One region of the Cupriavidus sp. FW306-01-F10A genome, then DNA from elsewhere that is predicted to be linked to it. Evidence: predicted binding sites of a transcription regulator. Region 1 holds the regulator's gene; the other holds the start of a gene.

Region 1 (7,371 bases):
CACCGCATTGGCGGTGTCGCGCCGGACGCGCCGGGTGGTGCGCCAGAACCTGGGCTGGGCCTTCTTCTACAACGTGGTGGCCATCCCGCTCGCAGCGACGGGGCTGGTCACGGCCTGGATGGCCGGCATCGGCATGTCGCTGTCGTCGTTGCTGGTGGTGGCCAATGCCTGGCGCCTGCTGCGCGCCGGCAAGCCGCGCCACAAGGGAGTCTGACTGATGGAAACGCTTTACCTGCTGGTGCCGATGAGCCTGGTGCTTGTCGTGGTCATCGCGGGCGCGCTGTGGTGGGCCCTCCATGCCGGGCAGTACGACGACCTGGACCGGCCCGCCGAATCGATCCTGCTGGACAACGACAAGCCATGAACCTGCCGCGCGGCGCGCCCTCCGACCGGGGTCCAGCACGCAGGTTCCATGCATGCCCTGAGCGACTTGATAAAGATCAACGCACACGCAGCATGGTTTTTCTAAAGTCACACTGTCAGTAGGTTTTTTCTTTTCTCTAAGCTTTGGGGGTCTGAATGGATGTCACTGCCGCGTCTTCACGCGTCGACACCTTCAATTACGGCGTCGTAAGACAGTTCGCTGTCATGACGGTAGTCTGGGGGATCGTCGGCATGGCCGTCGGCGTGCTGCTGGCAGCACAGCTGATCTGGCCCGAACTCAATTTCAACACACCCTGGCTGTCGTTTGGCCGGCTGCGGCCGCTGCATACCAATGCGGTGATCTTCGCCTTCGGCGGCAGCGCGCTGTTCGCGACCTCGTACTACGTGGTTCAGCGCACCTGCCAGGCCCGCCTGTTCTGCGGCCCGCTGGCCGCGTTCACGTTCTGGGGCTGGCAGCTGGTCATCGTCGCCGCCGCCATCACGCTGCCGCTGGGGATCACCAGCTCCAAGGAATACGCGGAACTGGAATGGCCGATCGACCTGCTGATCACCGCGGTCTGGGTGGCCTACGCGATCGTGTTCTTCGGCACCATCGTCAAGCGCAAGACCCGGCATATCTACGTCGCCAACTGGTTCTTCGGCGCCTACATCCTGACCATCGCGCTGCTGCACATCGTCAACAACATCGAGATGCCGGTGTCGCTGTGGAAGTCCTACTCGGCCTATGCCGGCGTGCAGGACGCGATGATCCAATGGTGGTACGGCCATAATGCCGTGGGCTTCTTCCTGACCACCAGCTTCCTGGGGATGATGTACTACTTCATTCCCAAGCAGGCCGAGCGCCCGATCTACTCCTACCGCCTGTCCATTGTCCACTTCTGGGCGCTGAACTTCACCTACATGTGGGCCGGCCCGCACCACCTGCAGTACACCGCGCTGCCGGACTGGGCACAGTCGCTGGGCATGGTGTTCTCGCTGATCCTGCTGGCGCCGTCGTGGGGCGGCATGATCAACGGCATCATGACCTTGTCGGGGGCCTGGCACAAGCTGCGCACCGACCCCATCCTGAAGTTCCTGGTGGTGGCGCTGTCGTTCTACGGCATGGCCACGTTCGAAGGCTCGATGATGTCGATCAAGACCGTCAACGCGCTCTCGCACTACACGGACTGGACCATCGGTCACGTGCACTCGGGCGCGCTGGGCTGGGTCGCGATGATCTCGATCGGCTCGCTCTACTACCTGATCCCGCGTCTGTTCGGCGAGAAGCAGATGTACAGCGTCCGGCTGATCGAGTGGCACTTCTGGATCGCGACCATCGGCGTGGTGCTGTATATCGCCTCGATGTGGATCGCCGGGGTGATGGAAGGCCTGATGTGGCGCGCCACGCAGCCTGACGGCACGCTGACCTATGCCTTCGTCGAAGCGGTCAAGGCCAAGTACCCGTTCTACCTGATTCGCTTGCTGGGTGGCCTGTGCTTCCTGTCCGGCATGCTGCTGATGGCCTACAACGTGCTCAAGACCATCGTCGGCAAGCCCGCAGTGGATGCGCCGATTCCGGCCAGCATCACTGCCTCTGCCCACTGATCAATCCAGGATAGAAAGATGTCCGACAAACAACGCTTCTTTTCCCACGAAACGCTGGAGAAGAACATCGGCTGGCTGATCATCTGCACGATCCTCGTGGTCAGCATTGCGGGTCTGGTCCAGATCGTGCCGCTGTTCTTCCAGCACTCCACCACCGAGCCGGATCCGGGCATCACCCCGTATTCGCCGCTGCGGCTGATGGGCCGCGATATCTATATCCGTGAAGGCTGCGTCGGCTGCCACTCGCAGCAGGTCCGCACGCTGCAGGCCGAGACCGAGCGCTACGGCCACTTTTCCACGGCGGGCGAGTCGGTCTACGACCACCCGTTCCTGTGGGGCTCCAAGCGCACCGGTCCCGACCTGGCACGCGTGGGCGGGCGCTACTCGGATGACTGGCAGCGCATCCACCTGCGCAATCCGCGCGACGTGGTGCCGGAATCGGTGATGCCATCGTACCCGTGGCTGGAAAGGGCCGAGCTGCCCACCAACGACATCCAGGCCCGCATGCGCGCGCTGGTGCGCCTGGGCGTGCCGTACACGGATGCCGAGATCGCCAAGGCACCGGACGAGCTCAAGGGCAAGACCGAAGAAGATGCGCTGGTTGCCTACCTGCAAGGCCTGGGTACCAACCGCCGCAACGTCCGCGTGGATTCCGCCGCGGCCGCGGCACCCAAGGAGTAAGCCATGGCCATGATCACTGCCATTGCGACCGTCGTGTCGATGGTCGTCTTCCTGGGGATCTGCTGGTGGGCCTGGTCCGCCGGCCGGCAGGCCGCCAACCGGGAATCCGCCATGCTGCCGTTCGCGCTGCCTGACGAAACCACGACAACATCGAGCCGGAACACCTAGCCATGAGCGATTTCATTTCCGAATTCTGGAGTTATTACATTGCCGCTATCGCGCTCATCGGCATCGTCTGGTGCGTGTGGCTGCTGTTCTCGCAACGCAAGGTCGCCAAGACCGCCGGCGGCACTGAAGACACCGGCCATGTCTGGGACGGTGACCTGCGCGAGCTGAACAACCCGTTGCCGCGCTGGTGGATGTGGATGTTCCTGCTGGCCTGCATCTTCAGCCTGGCCTACCTGGTGCTGTACCCGGGACTGGGTTCGTATGCCGGCGTGCTGAAGTTCTCCACGCAGGGCGAACTTGCCGCGCACCGCGCGGCGCAGGAGAAAATGCAGAACGAGATCTACGCCAAGTACCTGAAGATGGACGTCAAGCAGGTAGCGGCGGATCCGCAGGCGCGCGAGATCGGCCAGCGCCTGTTCCTGAACTACTGCGCACAATGCCACGGCTCGGACGCGCGCGGCAGCCGCGGCTTCCCGAACCTGACGGACAGCGACTGGCTCTATGGTGGCGAACCCGACATCATCCAGCAGACCATCACCAAGGGCCGCAATGGCGTGATGCCGCCGTTTGCCGCGGCCATCGACGCCAAGCAGGCGGGCGACGTGGCGCAATACGTGCGCTCGCTGTCGGGCCTGTCGTCGGACCCGATCCGTGCGTCGCGTGGCGAGGGCGCCTTCAAGACGACCTGCGTGGCATGCCACGGCGCCGGCGGCAAGGGCAACCAGGCGCTCGGCGCGCCCAACCTGGCGGACAACGTCTGGCTGTATGGTAGCTCGGAAGGCAGCATCGTCGACGCCATCCTGAAGGGCCACAACAACCACATGCCCGCGCATGAGGAGATCCTGACGCCTGAACGCATCCGGATGCTGACGGCCTATGTCTGGGGTTTGTCCAACACTGGGGGCGGAGCCGGGCAATGACCGACGACTCATGTGAGCGGGCGCTGGCAGCTCGCGGGAGAGCATGCCCATGAACGCACCCGGGACCGAAGAAATGGCCCGGGCGGCCGACCTGCAACGGTCGGCCGCTGCGCCGGGCGAGACCTCTGACGAAACGCTCTACGAGGTCCGCCGCAAGATCTACCCGCGCTCGGTGACGGGCGCCTTCTCCAGCTGGCGGGTCTGGCTGGTGATCCTGACCCAGCTGATCTACTACGGCACGCCCTGGCTCCAATGGAATGACCGCCAGGCCGTGCTGTTTGACCTTGGCGAGCGCAAGTTCTACATCTTCGGGCTGGTGCTGTGGCCGCAAGACGTCATCTACCTGGCGGTGCTGCTGGTCATCTCGGCGCTGGCGCTGTTCCTGTTCACGGCGATCGCGGGGCGGCTGTTCTGCGGCTATGCCTGTCCGCAGACGGTCTACACCGAGATCTTCATGTGGATCGAGCGGCGGGTCGAAGGCGACCGCATCGCCCGCATCCGGCTCGACGGCGATCCGTGGAGCCTGCGCAAGTTCCGTCTCAAGGCGACCAAGCACTTCCTGTGGGTGCTGATTGCGCTCTGGACCGGCTTTACCTTCATCGGCTATTTCGCACCGATCCGCGAACTGGGCGGCGAGGTGCTCAGCCTGTCGCTGGGGCCGTGGCAGTCGTTCTGGATGCTGTTCTACGCGTTCGCCACCTGGGGCAATGCGGGCTTCATGCGCGAGCAGGTGTGCAAGTACATGTGCCCGTATGCGCGCTTCCAGAGCGTGATGGTGGATCGCGATACCTATGTCGTGACCTACGACGTCGGCCGCGGCGAGCCGCGCGGCAGCCGGTCGCGCAAGACCGACCACCACAAGGCGGGGCTTGGCGACTGCGTCAACTGCAGCATCTGCGTGCAGGTGTGCCCGACGGGCATCGATATCCGCGACGGCCTGCAGTACGAGTGCATCGGCTGCGGCGCCTGCATCGACGCCTGCGACCAGGTCATGGACAAGATGGCATATCCGCGCGGCCTGATCCGGTACACCTCGGAAAACGCGATGCGCAAGGGCTTGTCCGCGGCGGCATCGCGCAAGCGCCTGCTGCGCCCGCGCGTCGTTATCTATTCCGTGATCTGGGTGGCACTGCTGGCCGGGTTCATGGCTTCGATCGCGCTGCGCACGCCGCTGAAGGTCGACATCATCCGCGACCGTGGTGCGCTCGGCCGTGAAGTGGAAGGCCGCTGGATCGAGAATGTCTATCGCCTGCAGCTGATCAACACCACCGAAGCGCCGATGCAGATCAGCGTGCGCGCCGACAGCGACGAATTGAAGAACCTGACGGTGGAATACGACAAGCAGGCCGAATCGCTGGCGCCGACGTCCAACCGGTTGCTGCCGATCCGGATCCGCGTGCCGATCGAGGCCGCGGCGCAGGGCACGCACAAGATCAACGTGACAGTGACGAGCGAAGGCACGGAGCGGGGGCATGCCGAAATCCGGCAATCCACCAGTTTCATCGTGCCGCGCGATTTGTGAAGCTAGTCGTCAAGATGAAGGGGGCAAGATGAGTCAGCAAGGCAATCCGTGGTGGAAGGAGCCGTGGCCGTGGCTGTTGATGAGCGGCCCGCTGGTGGCGATGGTGGCGTGCGGCGTGACAATCTGGCTGGCATCCACGCATCCGGACATGCCGGTGCAGGGTGCAACGCGCCATGGCCTGGTGGTCGAGAAGGTCGACGCCGCGCCGCCCAAGGCTGCCGCTGTGAGGCAGCCATGAGGTTGCGCTGGCTGATGTGGGTACTCTGGCCGGCGTTCCTGATGGCTGGGTTTGCGACCGCGACGGTGTTTTCGGTGGTGGATCCCGGTGACCTGAACTTCTTCGGCCAGCCGATCGAAGCGTCCCGCGAATCGGTCTACACCATCGGCTTCCTGATGGCCTGGGTGTTCTGCGCGTTGTCCAGCGGACTGACGCTCTACACCATGCCGACGCGGCTCAGCGATACCGACGAACTGGAGTAAGCGGGCTGCCGTGAGGCCTGCGCTGTCATGGCCGGATGCGGCCATGACAGCGCCTTGGCCGCTTAGCAGGAGCGGCTGTAGAGTTGCTTGATGCCGTCGATGTCCACGAGCTTGACGTGGCGCTGGCGAATCTGGATCAGGCCGGCTTCGGCAAAGCGAGAGAACAGGCGGCTGACGGTTTCGAGCTTCAGGCCCAGGTAGCTGCCGATCTCTTCGCGGCTCATGCGCATCACGAACTCGGACGCCGAATAGCCGCGCGCCGACAGGCGCTCAGAGAGGTTGATCAGGAAGGCGGCAAGGCGTTCCTCGGCGCGCATCGAGCCCAGCGTGACCAGCATCAGTTGGTCATGCGTGATTTCCTTGCCCATCAGGCGCAGGAACTGCTGCTGCAGCGACGGCAGGTCTGCCGACAGCGATTGCAACTCGCTCATGCGGACCACGCAGACTTCGGTGTCCTCCAGCGCGGCGGCATCGGAGGCATGCTGCATCTCGCCCAGCCCGTCGAGACCGACAATTTCGCCGGGCAGGTGGAAGCCGGTAATCTGCGAGCGGCCGTCTTCAGTGGTGACGTGGGTCTTGAGCGTGCCAAAGCGCACGGCATAGACCGCGGTGAGCGGATCGCCCATGCGATACAGGGTTTCACCCTTGTGCACACGGATGCGTTCCTGAACCAGCGTGTCCATCTTGGCAAGGTCTTGCTGCGACATGCCGACCGGAAGGCACAGCTGCCCCATCGCACAGGTGGAGCAGCGGGGTGACATCTCGGTAATGGGAATGGAGGTGAGCAATTGGAACCTGCTAGAAATGGCAGCGAGGGCGCGATAAGGACATTTTACCGTGCGATGTGATGTGGTAGGGAGTGAGAATTGACATTTGGCGTACTGATCAGCGTTTTTCTGCTGGCTTTGCTGGGCGGGGTCCACTGCGCTGCCATGTGCGGCGGCGTGGCGCTGGCCGTGGAGCAACGCCGCGGGGCGGCGGCGACGATCAGTCTTGTGCCCAGCCGTGCCGCCTGGCTGGGCGAGTTGCTGATAATGCACCTGGGCCGGATCTCGACCTATATGCTGCTTGGGGCCGCGCTGGGCGCGGTCGGTGCTTCGGCGTGGAAGCTGGACTATCTGCCGGTGCAGCGCTGGCTGTTCGGCGCAGGCAGCGTCATGCTGCTGTGGTCGGGCTGGCGGTTGCTGCGCGGCAACACTTTTACCGTCGACTGGCTGGAGCGGCTGGCGGCGCGTGCCGGCGCAACGGTGGCGCGCCGGCTGGCTGGCGTGGCACGCGGCATGCCGTCGTTTGTGCGCGCACGCGGCGGCCTGGCGCGGCGATATGGCGTGGGCCTGGCGTGGGGACTGGTGCCGTGCGGCATGGTCTATGGGGCGCTCACGCTGGCGCTGCTGGCGGGAAATGCGGCGTCCGGCGCACTCGTGATGGGCGTGTTCGGGCTCGGCACACTGCCTAACCTGCTGGTGCTCTCCGGCCTGTCGGGCTATTTGCGTACGCTGTCGCGACGTCCCGGCGTGCGCCTGGGTGCCGGCCTGGCGGTGATGGCGTTCGGCGGCCTTGGCATTGCGCGAGCGGTGCTGTTGCCACATTCGCTGGCCGAGCATGGATTCTGCCTGGTGTTCTGAGGCGCCG
Region 2 (7,371 bases), on a different contig from region 1:
CACGTCGAACATGCCGGCGTCGGTGCGCACGGCATTGTGTTCTTCGATCTGGGAGCCGTAGTTGACCGGCATGTCCCAGCCGCCGAAATCAACCATGCGGGCGCCGAGGGCGCGGTGGATGGCGTTGAGGGGCGTGGCCTGGAGCGTCATGGAATCCTCTGGGGCAGTCTCGGTTGGCGAAAACAAAAAAAGGGCCATCCGCCGCAACGCTCGCCGCGCCTGAATGTGGCGTGGCAATCCGCTGCGGCGGATGACCCCTCTGTCCTCGATACCTGAGAGATTACAAGGCGGATCCTGCCGGACCCCTTCCTCGTGCGCCCCTTCGGTGGGCACGCTCGCCACGAATGGCGGGTGCCGCTCTCCAGAGTTCGGCATGCATTGTGTGCATATTGCATGCCGATCCGATCGGTCCGTGGTGCCTGAGAGTTTTCGGGTGATACCCCTTCGGCGGCGCAGGCGATGCGCGCTCTCCCGGTCGGATGCGCGCAATGTACGGGAGGCCCCGGCCTTTGTCAAACCGGCCAGGGGAGCCTGCCGTACCTGTCGCTGCGGTGGTCTGGCTTACTTCTTCTTGTCGTCGGTGACAACGTTACCGATCACGCCGCCCACGGCCGCGCCACCCAGCGTACCCAGCGCGCTACCGTCGGTGAGGATGGCGCCGCCCACGGCGCCCGCGCCCGCGCCAATGGCGGTATTACGCTGCTTCGGGGTCATATCCGCGCAACCGGCAAAGGCCGCGACGGTCACGCCGATCAGGGTCACCTTGGTCAAAGTCTGCAGGGTTTTCATTATTGGCTCCGATGTGATGATTCAAGCATGTCAACCCCGCCGCGCAGGCCAGGGGACATACTAGTTAGAGCGTTTGGTTGCGCGATTGGCTCCGGCCTTTACGAAGTGTTACGCCGGTGACACAACCGGCCGTGTCAACGCGGTTTGCGCTGACTGACCTGCCGCGACCAGCGTGTTAACATCGGCAGCTTTGCTGCCATGCCCGTTTTTTGGGTGCTGGCGTGTCCCGCCTGGCCTGCCGCTGTTCCTGCCGATTTCCCTGCCTCCAACCGCATCCCACGCATGACCCATGGCCTGAACTCCGCCCAATCCGAAGCCGTCCGCTACCTGGACGGCCCTTGCCTGGTGCTGGCCGGGGCGGGCTCCGGCAAGACCCGGGTGATCACGCAGAAGATCGCGCATCTGATCGAGGACAAGGGCTTCGAGCCGCGCCATATCGCCGCCGTCACCTTTACCAACAAGGCCGCCAAGGAGATGCAGGAGCGCATCGGCAAGCTGATGGAGGGCAAGACCACGCGCGAGGGCAAGCGCATCCCGCTCAAACAGCTGACGGTCTGTACCTTCCACTCGCTCGGGGTGCAGATCCTGCGCATGGAGGCCGAGCACGTGGGCCTGAAGCCGCAGTTTTCGATCATGGATTCGGACGACTGCTTCGGCCTGATCCAGGAGCAGCTGGGCACCACCGACAAGAAGCTGATCCGCGGCGTGCAGGGCACGATCTCGCTATGGAAGAACGGCATGGTCGATCCGGAGGCAGCGATCGCGCAGGCCGCCAATGCCGACGAGCACCAGGCCGCGCTGGTCTACCGCAACTACGTGGCCACGCTGCACGCCTACCAGGCGGTGGATTTCGACGACCTGATCCGCCTGCCCGCCGAGCTGTTCGCGCGCAATGAAACGGTGCAACTCAAGTGGCAGAACCGCCTGCGCTACTTCCTGGTCGACGAATACCAGGACACCAACGCCTGCCAGTACCAGTTGCTGAAGCTGCTGGCAGGCGGCTCGCACCTGCGCGCGCCGGCCTTCACCGCGGTCGGCGACGACGACCAGGCCATCTATGGCTGGCGCGGCGCCACGCTGGACAACCTGCGCGGGTTGCAGACCGACTTCCCGGACCTGAAGGTGATCAAGCTGGAGCAGAACTACCGCTCCACGGTGCGCATCCTGGAAGCCGCCAACGCGGTCATCGCCAACAACCCCAAGCTGTTCGACAAGAAGCTGTGGAGCGAGCACGGCATGGGCGACCCCATCGCCATCCACCCGATGAACGACGAGGAGCACGAGGCCGAGTCGGTGGTGTTCCGCCTGTCCGCGCACAAGTTCGAGCGCCGCGCGCAGTTCCGCGACTACGCCATCCTGTATCGCGGCAACCACCAGGCGCGGCTGTTTGAGCAGATCCTGCGGCGCGAACGGATTCCCTATGTGCTGTCGGGCGGCCAGAGCTTCTTCGACAAGGCCGAGATCAAGGACATCTGCGCCTATCTGCGCCTGATTGCCAACCCCGACGACGATCCCGCCTTTATCCGCGCCATCACCACGCCGCGCCGCGGCGTGGGCAACACCACGCTGGAAGCGCTGGGCACCTTTGCCGGACAGGCCAAGGTGTCGCTGTTCGAGGCCGCGATGATGGGCGGCATCGAAGGCAAGCTGCAGCCGCGCCAGCTGGAGCCGCTGCGCGTGTTCTGCGAATCGATGGTACGGCTGGCCGACCGCGCGGCCAAGGATCCCGCCACCGTGGTGCTGGACGACCTGATGGAAGGGATCCACTACGAGGCCTACCTGTACGACAGCTTCGACGAACGGCAGGCGCAGTCGCGCTGGACCAATACGCTGGAATTCCTCGACTGGCTCAAGCGCAAGGGCACCAAGCCCGAAGGCGCCGAGGGCGAGGAAGCCACCGGCTTCGACAATGCCGACGGCCTCGGCAGCGAAGGCAAGAACCTGCTGGAGCTGACCCAGACCGTGGCGCTGATGAGCATGCTGGAAGGCCGCGAGGAAGATCCCGACGCGGTGCGGCTGTCCACGCTGCATGCGTCCAAGGGGCTGGAGTATCCGCACGTGTTCCTGGTCGGCGTGGAGGAGGGCATCCTGCCGCACTGCCGCGAAGACGAGGACATGAGCGACGAGAAGATCGAGGAAGAGCGGCGATTGATGTATGTCGGCATCACCCGCGCCCAGCGCAGCCTGCATGTCAGCTGGTGCAAGAAGCGCAAGCGCGCGCGAGAGACCTACTCGTGCCAGCCTTCGCGCTTTATCGGCGAGATGAAGCTGGAGGAGGCGCCTGCGCCGGTGGATGAAACCCCGGCGATGAGCCCCAAGGACCGGCTCGGCGCGCTCAAGGCACTGCTGGGAAACGGCGGCAAGACAGCCCCGGGCTGAACGGGCGCTACAGTCCCGATACAAAGGCCTACCAGGCTGACAAGACGCGGGGTGCAGGCATGCCTAGTATGGCGGCTGTGCTGCTCGCGCCGTTCGACCGCGTCGAATCCTCGCGCAGCCGCGCCACCGGCGGGGTCGGCATGGGGTTGTCGATCGCGGTCGACATTGCCGCGCGCCATGGCGGCGAGCTGACCCTGAGCAACCGCCCCGAAGGCGGCCTGCGCGCGCGCCTGTCCCTACCGCGCGGCTGACGCCGCCAGCGTGACGTACTGCGAGCCGCGCTGCCCGTGCGTGAAGTCGAGCGGGAAATCGCCCACGTCCACGCGCCCCTGCAGTGCCCGCCGCATCTCGGCCGCGCCGCTGCCGCGCAGGCCGGCCAGCGCGCGCGCCAGCCATGCCGCGCCGATATAGCCAGCCAGCGTGGCCGGCGACGGCGGCTCATCCAGGTATTGCTTCATGCGCGCCACGTGTTCCTTCACCACCCGCAGCGTTGCCTGTTGCGGCCCGGGCGCGACCTGGGTCAGCACCATGCCGCCGTTGTAGCCAGCGCCCAGGATCTCGCGCGCGGCGGTGGCGCTGACCGACGACAGCCCGACCAGGAAACCGTACCAGCCCTGCACCGCCAGCGCGCGGCCCAGCCCGGCGTAGGCAAGGGTATCGCCCGCCACGATCACCGCGCCCGGGCGGGTGGCGGCGATGCGCCGGGCGGCGGCCTCGGGATTGGCGTCGAGCGGCACCGCGCGCGTCCCGGTCTGCGCCTCCAGCCGGGCCAGCGACGGGGCGGCGAAGTCCGGCGCCAGGGCCAGCGCGATGCTGGTCAGGCCGTAGCTGCGCAGCTGGCGTACCGCCGCGTCCAGTTCGGCCTGGTAGTCGGCACGGGTGAACCAGACGTTGTCGGCCGCCAGCGCAAGCCCCGACAGCGGCGCCACGATCTGCACGCCGCGCCGGCCCAGCTCGGCCGATGCCGCCAGCGCCGGCAACAGCCGGTCGCCCGGGCCGAACAGCAGCTCGGCGCGTTCGGTATCGGCCAGCGACACCGCCTGCGCCAGCGCGCGGCGCGGGTCGGGATCGGCGTCACGGACCACGTGCGCGATGCGCACCGGGCCGTTGCCGGCGTTGACAGCATCCAACATGACCTTGGCCCCGGCCAGGTAGTCGCGCGCAAGGTCGGCTTGCGCGCCGCCGCGGTCGAGCAGGTGGCCGACCACGACCGTGCGGCGCGCCTGCGCCTGCGACAGCGCTGGCCAGGCGGGCAGGGCCAGGGCCGCGCCGGCGGCGGCAAGCAGGCGGCGCCGGTGCCGGGCCGGTGCTGCTAGGTGGCTGCGCAGCGGTGGGTACGGCGGATGCGTTGATGTCTGGTCGGGAGTTGGCATTGCAGGGGCAGGTGACGCGCGGGCCGGCGGTGGCGCGCAGCGTATCCGCCACACATGACACCAATGTGACGCCCGCCGCCCGCAGGTCCAATGCCCGCGCTTGACGGCGGTCAACGCGCCAGCGGCGGTGCGGCCCTACGATGGGCCGTCATACACCCATACCCCCGCGCCCCCATGATCCCGTCTGCCATGACTTCCCCTGCGCCCGACCGCCGCGCGCTGTCCGACTTCCGCGCGCTGGCCGGCCGCATCGACGGCAACGGCCCGCGCTATACCTCGTACCCGACGGCCGACCGCTTCCGCAACGGGCCCGACCTGTCGCTGTACCACGACGCACTCGCCGCCTGCCGCGCCGACGCGCCGGCGCCGCTGTCGCTGTACCTGCATATCCCGTTCTGCGAGAACATCTGCTACTACTGCGGCTGCAACAAGATCATCACGCGCGACCATGGCCGCAGCGCCCGCTACGTCAACTACCTGGGCCGCGAGATGGCGCTGGTGGCAGACCGGCTCGGGCCGCGCCGCCAGGTGCTGCAGTCGCACTGGGGCGGGGGCACGCCGACCTTCCTCGACCCCGGCGAGATGCGCCGCGTGATGGCGCTGCTGCATGAGCATTTCGAGCTGGCGGCCGAGGGCGAGCATTCGATCGAGATCGATCCGCGCCGCGTCGACCACGCCCGCATGGCGCTGCTGGCCGAGCTGGGCTTCAACCGCGTCAGCCTGGGCGTGCAGGATTTCGATCCCGAGGTCCAGCAGGCCATCCATCGCATCCAGCCGTTCGAAGAGACCCGCGCCGTGGTGGATGCCGCACGCACGCTGGGTTTCCGCTCGGTCAGCCTGGACCTGATCTACGGCCTGCCGCACCAGACCGCGGCGCGCTTTGGCCGCACCATCGAGCAGGTGCTGGCGCTGCGTCCCGACCGGCTCTCGGTCTATAGCTACGCGCACCTGCCGCATGTGTTCAAGCCGCAACGCCGCATCGACGAAAACGCCTTGCCGCCCGCCGGCGAGAAGCTCGACATCCTGGTCTCCACCATCGAGCGGCTGACCGCCGAGGGCTACGTTTATATCGGCATGGACCATTTCGCGCTGCCCGACGACGACCTCGCCGTGGCCCAGCGCGAAGGGCGGCTGCAGCGCAACTTCCAGGGTTACTCAACGCACGCCGGCTACGACCAGGTCGGGCTCGGCATTTCCGCGATCGGCGCGATCGCGGGGCGCTACGTGCAAAATGCGCGCACGCTGGACGAGTACTACGGCGCGCTCGACCACGGCCGCCTGCCGCTGGCGCGCGGCGTGGCGATGAGCGTCGACGACCACCTGCGGCGCGAGATCATCGGCGACCTGATGTGCAATGGGGTGCTCGATATCCCGGCGCTGGAAGCGCGCCACGGCATCCGCTTCGGCACGGCCTTTGCGCCGGAACTGGCCGACCTTGCTGCACTGGGCGCTGACGGGCTGGTGCAATGCGCGCCGGAACGCATCACCGTGACGCCGCTGGGCCGGTTGCTGGTGCGGCGCGTGGCGATGGTGTTCGACCACTACCTGCGCGAGGACGCCGCGCGGCCCGCGGACACCGGTGCCCAGGCCGTTGCCGCCAACGATGGCGCGCAGCCGGTGCGCTTCGTGCCGCGGGCGCGGTACTCGCGCGTGGTGTAGCGGCCGCGCAGGCGGTACGGACGAAAAAAAGCCCGCGCAATATGCGCGGGCTTTTCGTTTGCAGCAGGCGGACTTACTTGGCGGCGTTGGCCATGTAGTCCGAAGCGGCGATCACGTCCGCGTCCGGGCCGGCGTAGCCACCCTTGGGCGGCATCACGCCCTTGCCCTTGAGCGCAAAGTTGTGGACCGCGTCCATGCCTTCCTTCAGGCGCGGCGCCCAGGCGGCCTTGTCGCCGAACTTGGGCGCACCTGCCACGCCGGCGGCGTGGCAGGCGGCGCAGACCTGCTCGTAGACCTTCTTGCCCACGTCGGCCGAGGCGGCCGGCGCAGCAGCAGGTGCGGCGGCAGCGGCTGCCGGGGCCGCTGCAGCGGCCGGTGCAGGCGCGGCAGCGGCGGCCGGACCGGCGGCGGCATCAGGGGCTGCGGCGGTCGCCAGCGCGGCGGCAGCCGGGGCAGCCGGTTCCGGGAACTTGGCGCCGCCGGCGTCGGCCATGTAGACCACGGCACGGGCCAGTTCGTAGTCGGCGTAGTCGTCCGGCGTGGTGCCGGCGCGCGCGGCCATCGCGCCCTTGCCGTTTATCACCGACTTCATCAGGCCGTCAAAGCCCTGGCCGATGCGCGCGGTCCAGTCGCCAGCGTTGGCGTACTTGGGTGCACCCGCTGCGCCGGTGGCGTGGCACGCGGCGCAGATTTCCTTGTAGACCTGCTCGCCCGTCTTGAAGACGCGCGGCGCATTGGGATCCTTGATTTCGAGCGAGGCGACCGGCTTGATGCGGTCGTTGACGGCTTCCGCCGTGGTGGCGGCGCCGGCGCTTTCAGTCGAGCCGTGTCCGACAAAGTTGACCAGCAGAATGATCACGATGATCGGCACCAGGAAAGCCGCGATCACAACTGCGATCAGCTGCTTCGGGGTTTTGATGGGAGACTCGTGTTCGTCGTGTTCGTTGTGGACGTCGCTCATACAGAACTCTCAGTTTTGCAGGAAACCTTCTGGCCGCTTACGCTCGGCTTGCTTATTCTGGCCCGGTCTTGGTCACTCGCTGACCGCTGTCCGGCCCCATCCGGGCCGCCCGTGCTGGCTGCGGCCCTTGCCTGACTTGGGTCTGTTGCTATTTGCGCGCTGCGGACTGTCTCCCGGACCGGGCCTGATTGTCGCCGACAACAAGCCGCG

What was found. Region 1 encodes FNR, which switches genes on or off when oxygen is low (the NO sensors DNR and NnrR bind a similar motif). Its sites were predicted from a motif close to TTGATNNNNATCAA; they were not measured.
Region 2: hemN (oxygen-independent coproporphyrinogen III oxidase) is a predicted target of FNR. The motif match lies at 4,642-4,655, and genes of this name have one in related genera.

Annotation. Positions count from the first base shown of each region.
Region 1 covers NZ_JBYSYA010000008.1:204,866-212,236, reverse strand. Annotated here, with positions in the region: gene AC3WLF_RS14655 (heavy metal translocating P-type ATPase) at 1-214, shown strand, start outside; gene ccoS (cbb3-type cytochrome oxidase assembly protein CcoS) at 218-364, shown strand; gene ccoN (cytochrome-c oxidase, cbb3-type subunit I) at 520-1,968, shown strand; gene ccoO (cytochrome-c oxidase, cbb3-type subunit II) at 1,987-2,649, shown strand; gene AC3WLF_RS14635 (cbb3-type cytochrome oxidase subunit 3) at 2,653-2,817, shown strand; gene ccoP (cytochrome-c oxidase, cbb3-type subunit III) at 2,820-3,737, shown strand; gene ccoG (cytochrome c oxidase accessory protein CcoG) at 3,787-5,259, shown strand; gene AC3WLF_RS14620 (hypothetical protein) at 5,288-5,497, shown strand; gene AC3WLF_RS14615 (hypothetical protein) at 5,494-5,739, shown strand; gene fnr (fumarate/nitrate reduction transcriptional regulator Fnr) at 5,802-6,527, opposite strand; gene AC3WLF_RS14605 (sulfite exporter TauE/SafE family protein) at 6,606-7,364, shown strand.
Region 2 covers NZ_JBYSYA010000015.1:52,111-59,481, forward strand. Annotated here, with positions in the region: gene gcvT (glycine cleavage system aminomethyltransferase GcvT) at 1-150, opposite strand, end outside; glycine riboswitch at 250-375, opposite strand; glycine riboswitch at 397-484, opposite strand; gene AC3WLF_RS20880 (YMGG-like glycine zipper-containing protein) at 562-789, opposite strand; gene AC3WLF_RS20885 (UvrD-helicase domain-containing protein) at 1,072-3,168, shown strand; partial or broken gene AC3WLF_RS20890 (ATP-binding protein) at 3,249-3,419, shown strand; gene AC3WLF_RS20895 (ABC transporter substrate-binding protein) at 3,405-4,541, opposite strand; gene hemN (oxygen-independent coproporphyrinogen III oxidase) at 4,716-6,200, shown strand; gene AC3WLF_RS20905 (c-type cytochrome) at 6,274-7,161, opposite strand.